DNA from 2 places in the Brenneria nigrifluens DSM 30175 genome. Region 1 is predicted to be linked to the other one. Evidence: predicted binding sites of a transcription regulator. Region 1 holds the regulator's gene; the other holds the start of a gene.

What was found. Region 1 encodes LexA, which represses DNA repair genes until DNA is damaged. Its sites were predicted from a motif close to TNCTGTATGTACATACAGNA; they were not measured.
Region 2: uvrB (excinuclease ABC subunit UvrB) is a predicted target of LexA. The motif match lies at 2,692-2,711, and genes of this name have one in related genera.

Annotation. Positions count from the first base shown of each region.
Region 1 is NZ_CP034036.1:4,071,140-4,075,171, forward strand. Features, by position in the region: gene EH206_RS19120 (LysR family transcriptional regulator) at 1-297, opposite strand, end outside; gene EH206_RS19125 (pirin family protein) at 408-1,109, shown strand; gene zur (zinc uptake transcriptional repressor Zur) at 1,219-1,728, shown strand; gene EH206_RS19135 (CsbD family protein) at 1,786-1,995, opposite strand; gene lexA (transcriptional repressor LexA) at 2,491-3,099, opposite strand; gene EH206_RS19145 (diacylglycerol kinase) at 3,210-3,575, opposite strand; gene plsB (glycerol-3-phosphate 1-O-acyltransferase PlsB) at 3,704-4,032, shown strand, end outside.
Region 2 is NZ_CP034036.1:1,682,663-1,686,694, reverse strand. Features, by position in the region: gene EH206_RS07710 (class I adenylate-forming enzyme family protein) at 1-264, shown strand, start outside; gene EH206_RS07705 (hypothetical protein) at 348-530, opposite strand; gene uvrB (excinuclease ABC subunit UvrB) at 566-2,575, opposite strand; gene bioD (dethiobiotin synthase) at 3,313-3,990, opposite strand; gene bioC (malonyl-ACP O-methyltransferase BioC) at 3,983-4,032, opposite strand, start outside.

The sequences.
Region 1 (4,032 bases):
CAGATGGGTTTCCCAGCCGCGGGCCAGCGCTTCGGCATCGGTGGTAAGCTTATCGGCGGCTTCCAGCAGGATGCGCCCGCGTTCCAGCAGCATACGACCCACATTGGTGAATTTTGTGCGATGTCCGGAGCGATCGAATAACACCACATCCAGCTCTTCTTCCAGCTTTTGCATGGTATAGCTCAGGGCTGAAGGTACGCGCCCCAGCTCATCCGCCGCGGCGGCAAAACTTCCCCGACGGTCAATCGCATCCATGACTCTCAAGGCTTCCAATGTCAATGCTCGTTCTTTGGACATGTTGGCACTCATTCAGTAATTTTGAACATACCCACCAGATTAACTAGCTAACAATCGAGCGTCCACACAATTACTATCTGTTTAAGAAATAATTATCCGGGCTTACCACCATGATCATAAAAAGATCGGCAGAACAGTGCGGTCAAGCCGACTATGGCTGGTTGCAGGCGCGCTATACTTTCTCTTTCGGCCATTACTTCGACCCGCAACTGCTGGGTTATGCATCGCTGAGGGTGCTGAATCAGGAAGTGCTGGCGCCGGGCGCTTCGTTCCAGCCGCGCACTTACCCGCGCGTCGACATCCTGAATATCATTCTGCAGGGCGAGGCGGAGTACCGCGATAGCCGCGGCCATCATATCCACGCCCAAACAGGGGATGTGCTGCTGCTGGCGACGCAACCCAACGCCAGCTACAGCGAACACAATATCAGCGCGAACCAACCACTGACGCGTATGCAGCTGTGGCTGGATGCCTGCCCGACGCGGGAAAACAGCCCGCAGCAACGGTTGACGCTGCATAAAACCGGACTCAGTTTACTGGCCTCGCCGGAGGGGGAGCAAAACAGTCTGCAACTGCGTCAGCAGGTGTGGATCCATCATCTGGCGCTACAGGGAAATGAGCGACAGACCATTAAACTGAATGGCAATCAGGCTTATTTCCAGTTGTTGCACGGCTCGGCGGCGGTTAGCGGTAACAGGCATGATGGCGACAGGCTAAGCTGTGGCGATGGCGCGTTTATCCGCCAGGAAAGCGGGCTGACCATTCAGGCTGAGACGCCGCTGCGCGCTTTGCTGATTGATTTGGTGGTTTAAGTTTTCGCTATCCATCTTTACCGGCTGGTGAACGTCACCGGTTCTGCCTTTTCTTGCAGCCGTGGTAAGATATCGGCTTGGTTCCTTTATACGTCAGGGTGATATGGCAATGGATTCAACCAATCAGGACAAACTACTTGCCCAGGCTGAACAGATTTGTCAGCACCGCGGCGTACGTTTGACGCCACAGCGGTTGGAAGTGTTACGCCTGATGGCGCAGCAGTCCGCAGCGATCAGCGCATACGATCTGCTCGATCTGCTGCGCCTATCCGAACCGCAAGCCAAACCCCCGACGGTTTACCGCGCATTGGATTTTCTGCTGGAGCAGGGATTTATTCATCGGGTGGAGTCAAACAACAGCTATGTGCTTTGCCACCACATCGAAAATCACAACCATACTTCAGCGCTGTTTATCTGCGATCGCTGTGGCCTGGTCACCGAACGCCAGACAAAAGGCGTAGAAGACAGACTGCGTCAGTTGGCACAACAGGCAGGATTCACCTTGCGCCATAGTATTATTGAAGCACATGGATTATGTGAGGACTGTCAGGAAGTGGCATCCTGTAAACAGCCCAAATATTGCGATCACGACCACACGATTCCCATCAAAAAACGATAGCCCTCACGATCGCTCGTAAGGGCTGGCCGGGGTATCCCCTGGTAAGACGAACCTGAGTTACCAGTGGTATTTGTGACGACTTTCCCAGTCATTTACTTCTTTCTCTGCTTTTTCTTGCTCGTAACCATAGCGTTCCTGGATTTTACCAACCAGTTGATCACGTTTGCCTTCAATGACCGTTATGTCATCATCAGTCAATTTCCCCCACTGTTCTTTTGCTTTACCTTTAAACTGCTTCCAGTTTCCGCCAGCTTGGTCTTTATTCATAATATATATCTCCAATCTTGGGTTCAGATCGGCATACGCTAACCGGCTGCCTATGCCTCTTGTCGTCAGTTCCGGATCAATCATTTCAGTAAGCGCCATCATAAACTTCCTGTAAGTTTTCAATTGTTCACGATGACCCATCAACCAATATCGACAAATGTGCTTACCTTAATAGAAATTATAGACAATAATTTCGCATTATGTTTTTAAAGCGGAGTTTGACACCGAGTAATTAACTTTTTACAGCAAAACAATTAAAAAACATAAGGGAAACAGAGGATAGCTGTATTGCTATAGTTAACTGCCTGAATGTAACTAAATATACGGTGATGAGCGTGCTCAATAAGAGCGGGAGGGCAGAAGGCGCCGATATACAGACAACTCACTGAAATACAGATGATAAGGGAAATATTTAAATGACATCGCCCCGAAACCGAGGCGGTAGCTGAGAAATATCAGAACAAACAGTGTTACCGGCTAGTCAAAGACGTGAAATCAGCTCCAGTCGCCGTTGCGAATAACGCCGACCGCCAGCCCTTCAATAGAGAAATTCTGTTGCCGCAGGTCGACGACAATAGGGGAAAACTCTTCGTTTTCAGCCAGAAGATGTACGATACTACCTTGTTTTTTCAAGCGTTTTACCGTGACCTCATCTTCAATTCGGGCCACCACCACCTGTCCGTTACGGACGTCCTGCGTTTTATGTACCGCCAGCAAATCACCATCCATAATACCGATATCTTTCATCGACATTCCACTCACGCGCAGCAGGAAGTCGGCGCTTGGTTTGAACATGGACGGGTCAACCTGATAGTGACACTCGATATGCTGCTGAGCCAGCAGCGGCTCACCCGCCGCAACGCGGCCAATCAACGGAATGCCGGCCTCTTCTTCCATCAGCAGGCGAATACCGCGCGACGCGCCGGATACCATTTCAATGACGCCTTTGCGCGCCAATGCCTTTAAATGCTCCTCGGCGGCATTTGGTGACCGAAATCCCAGCTGCTGGGCAATTTCCGCGCGTGTCGGCGGCATACCGGTCTGTGCAAGATGATCGCGGATCAGGTCATAAACCTGCTGCTGTCTGGCTGTTAATGCTTTCATTCCGCCCCCTGGTTGTTTATACAGTCTTGCTGTGAGTATATACAGGTAATCAATAATTGGGAACCGAAGATATGAGTAAACCACGGTTTTTTATTAATTTATGCAATCCCTTATGCAAAATTCTGCCAAAGGATGCTGCCCCACACCACCGCAGCCAACAGAATGGCGACCAGCACCGCGGCCGAGCCCATGTCCTTTGCCCGGCCGGATAGCTCATGATGCTCAAGGCCGATACGATCGACCACCGCTTCAATCGCGCTGTTAGCCAGCTCAAATAGCACGATCAATACCACCGAGCCGATAAGCAGCAGTTTTTCAACCAGGGTAACCGGCAGCAGACAGGCGACGATCGCCCCGACAATCGTCAGCCAGGTTTCCTGACGGAACGCCGCCTCATGTCGCCATGCCTGCTTCAATCCCTGCAGGGAATAGCCGGTTGCCTTGATTATCCGGGTCATCCCCGTTGCCTTATTCATTCCTTCTCCAATTATTTATCAGCGATCGGTCGCATTTTAACGCGCAACCGTTGTCTCATCACAACAGATCTCCAGCGCAGTTTCTGGTATCCTTGCGACGCATTGCTAACAAGAGGCTTCAAGTTGTTATGTCAGGTTGGCGTAAAATTTACTATAACTTACTGAATTTCCCACTCAAACTATTAGTGAAAAGTAAGGTCATACCCACAGATCCCGTGGCTGAACTGAGGTTGGATCCCTCGCGCCCGGTTCTCTATGTATTGCCTTACAATTCGCAGGCGGATTTACTGACGCTCAGGGCAAAATGTCAGGCGCTAGGTCTGCCGGATCCGCTACAACCGGTGGATATCGGCGGCGTGCGGCTGCCCAGTCATGTTTTCATTAATGACGGGCCGCGGGTTTTCCGCTACTACGTTCCGAAACAGAAATCGGTAAAACTGTTTCACGACTATCTGGA
Region 2 (4,032 bases), 2.4 Mb from region 1:
CAGGCCTGCGTGGTGCCGGTCGCCGACGAGATTAAAGGCCATAAACCCACGGCCTGGGTGGTGCTGCGTCCCGGCAAACAGGTCGGCGTCGAGGAGCTTAAAGCCTTTACGCTGCGCGAGGGCGCGGCCTATCTGCATCCGCGCCATATCTGGCTGCTCGAGCGTTTTCCGCTGGCCGGCACCAACAAAATCGATCGCCAGACGCTGAAACAGGAAGCAACCCGGCGCGTGCGCTCAGAGGCGGAAAAACGCAATACGTCTTAATCTCCTGCGATTGCTTACGTAGATGGAAATGCAGCGGCGGCTACGGGTGAGATTCGTTATGCGTCAGATTTTCCATCGCGCAGTCAGGGCGTATGGGTCACGCCGACCAGCTTATCCGTGGTCAAATAATCACTATTGCCCTCCAGCGGCTTTAACGGCAGGCCCAGCGTGTCAACGTAGAGCCTATAGCTGGCCGGAGCTGATTTTACGATGGGGCCAAAACCTGCAACAAACAAGACATCTACACCCGGTATAGCAACATCCATAACGATCCCTCAAAACTTTCTGCTCGCATCATCCATCAGGACAACGCAATAAACTGCGCGCGCAGCGCCTGTACCCGATCGCGCAGGCCGGCCGCTTCTTCAAACTCCAGATTCTGCGCGTGGGTCATCATCCTGCTTTCCAGCTCGCGGATTTTCTGCTCCAGCGCTTTCGGCGTCAGCGCCAGATAGTCGGCCGCCGGCTCCGCGGCTTTCTTGCCGCGCCCTTTGCCTCTGTTGCTCGGCTGCCCCAGTTGCAGGATATCGGCGATTTTCTTGTTCAACCCCTGCGGCACAATGCCGTGTTCCAGGTTGTACGCCTGCTGTTTCTCACGGCGGCGCTCGGTTTCGCTAATCGCCCGCGCCATCGAGGGGGTAATTCTATCGCCATACAGAATCGCCTTGCCGTTCAGGTTACGCGCCGCGCGGCCGATGGTCTGAATCAGCGAGCGCTCGGAACGCAGGAAGCCTTCCTTGTCGGCGTCGAGGATCGCCACCAGCGACACTTCCGGCATATCCAGCCCTTCGCGCAACAGGTTAATGCCCACCAGCACATCGAATTCGCCCAGCCGCAGATCGCGGATAATCTCCACCCGTTCGACGGTATCGATATCCGAGTGCAGATAACGCACCCGTTCGCCGTGCTCTTCCAGATATTCGGTTAAATCTTCCGCCATGCGCTTGGTCAGCGTGGTGACCAGCACCCGCTCGTTCACCTCGGCGCGCAGACGGATTTCCGACAGCAGATCGTCCACCTGGGTGGCCACCGGCCGCACCTCCAGCACCGGGTCCAGCAGGCCGGTGGGACGCACCACCTGATCGATCACGTCGCCGCCGGATTTTTCCAGCTCGTAGTTGCCCGGCGTCGCCGACACGTAAATGGTCTGCGGCGCCAGCGCCTCGAATTCCTCAAACTTCATCGGCCGGTTGTCCAGCGCCGACGGCAGGCGGAAGCCGTACTCCACCAGGGTTTCCTTACGCGCCCGGTCGCCGCGATACATACCGCCTATCTGCGGAATGGTGACGTGCGACTCGTCGACCACCAGCAGCCCGTCGGCCGGCAGGTAGTCGAACAGGGTCGGCGGCGGCTCGCCGGGGCCGCGCCCGGACAGATAGCGCGAATAGTTTTCGATGCCGGAGCAGTAGCCCAGCTCGTTCATCATTTCCAGATCGAACTGGGTGCGCTGGCTCAGCCGCTGCTCCTCCACCAGCTTATCGTTCGCCAGCAGTATCCTGCGGCGATCGGCCAGCTCCACCTTGATATCTTCCATCGCCTGCAAAATACGCTCGCGCGGCGTCACGTAGTGCGTTTTCGGATAAATGGTATAACGCGGCACGGTGTGCAGAATCTGCCCGGTCAGCGGGTCAAACAGCGACAGCCGCTCCACTTCTTCATCAAACAGTTCGACGCGCAGGGCCACCTCGTCCGATTCGGCGGGGAAAATATCGATCACCTCGCCGCGCACGCGGAAGGTGCCGCGCTGAAACGCCTGATCGTTACGGGCATACTGCAATTCCGCCAGGCGCCGTAAAATCGCCCGCTGGTCGATAATCATCCCCTGCGTCAGATGCAGCATCATTTTCAGATATAGGTCGGGATCCCCGAGGCCGTAAATGGCGGAAACCGAGGCGACCACAACCACATCCCGCCGCTCCAGCATCGCCTTGGTGGCCGAGAGTCGCATCTGTTCGATATGTTCGTTGACTGACGCATCCTTCTCGATAAAGGTATCGGAGCTCGGCACGTAGGCTTCCGGCTGATAGTAGTCGTAATAAGAGACGAAATACTCCACCGCGTTATCCGGGAAAAAGGCTTTCATTTCCCCGTAAAGCTGGGCGGCCAGCGTTTTATTGGGCGCCAGCACCATGGTGGGACGGTTCAGGTCGGCGATCACATTGGCGATGGTAAAGGTTTTGCCCGATCCGGTTACCCCCAGCAGCGTCTGATGCGCCAGCCCATCCTCCAATCCTTCCTTTAAACGACGAATGGCTTCCGGCTGATCGCCCGCCGGCTTAAATTCGGAATTCAGTTTGAATGCTTTACTCATAGTCGAATACGTTACTCATGAATGGGCTATCGGATGACGCGCGAATGGAACTGAACGGCCGTTATTGACCCTCAGGTTATTATGGGAAGCAATCGCGGACTTTACCACCGCCATGATACTGGATATAAAAACAGCATCAAGAAAATTATCGCCTGGCTGAATGATTAACCAACGCATGGATTCGCTAGCATAAAGGTTGCCGATCCACCAGAAAAAGTTAGCGACTTTTTATCCCCAAACGGCTAATTTTGGTAACCTGCCGCTAGCGCCTGATTACTAATTTATGTCAGCGGGCGCCAAGCGCAATCAAGGCGCTTGATTTTAAATAACATAATGATTTTAATGGTATTTAAAAAAAAGCAGAGAATAACGTCAACCCGACGGAAACCCGCGTCAGCTCTCGTCTGGCATAGTTTTCCTAGTGCTCATGCACACAGTTATCCACAGAAATAGTGGATAACTCCCACAACCCCGCACCCGCTCTGTGTTACAGAAATACTACCTTCAGCTAATATCATTGCCGATACGGATTTTTTTCACCCCTTTTCTGCGATTTATCTCATAAGTATTAGACTGAAAAATGCTAAAAACGGAACGCGGATTCCAGAAACGCATTCAGGGGTAGCAAGGGCTAAAGGGGAAAATCAAGATATTTTTTCTATTGATTGATGAATAAATACCAGGCTAATTATCAATCCGGGGATAAAGCCGGGTATTTATTATCAGCAGGTGAAACCTCAGCCCAGCCGCGATAGATCGATATACCGCCCCAGATTCTGCGACTGCGGCAGCGCCAGATGCGGGATTTCACCCAGCATCGGGGCGGGCAGACGCTGCCGCAAACTGAGCAGATATTCCTGATGGCGCTTTCCCGGCGCTTCAACGCCGTTGGCGATCCAGCCGCCAAGCGTTGATCCGGCCTGACGGATAGCGCCCGCGGTCAGCAGCGCATGGTTAATGCAGCCCAGCTTGATGCCCACCACCAGAATAACCGGCAACTGCTCCCGCGCCACCCAGTCGGCGAAGGTTTCCTGCCCAGACAGCGGCGTAAACCAGCCGCCGGCCCCTTCCACCAGCAGCCAGTCCGCCTGCTGTTCCAGCGCCCGCAGCCCGGCGGAGAGCGCTGACAGGTGAATAGGCCGCCGCTCCGCCGCGCTGGCGATATGCGGCGACGTCGGCTCGATAAACGCCAGCGGATTGACCTGCTGATAATCCAGCCGCACGCCGCTGTTGGCCTGCAGCAGCAAGGCATCGCCGTTGCGCGCGCCCTGCGGGGTTATTTCGCAGCCGGAGGCCACCGGCTTATAGCCGGCGGTACGGTATCCGGCCCCATTGGCGGCCTGCAACAGCGCGCAGCTGGCGATGGTCTTGCCGACCTCGGTATCCGTTCCGGTTACAAACCAGCGCTTAATCACGATAAATCACTCCGTAAATCAGTTGATAGCTGAGCGGATAGC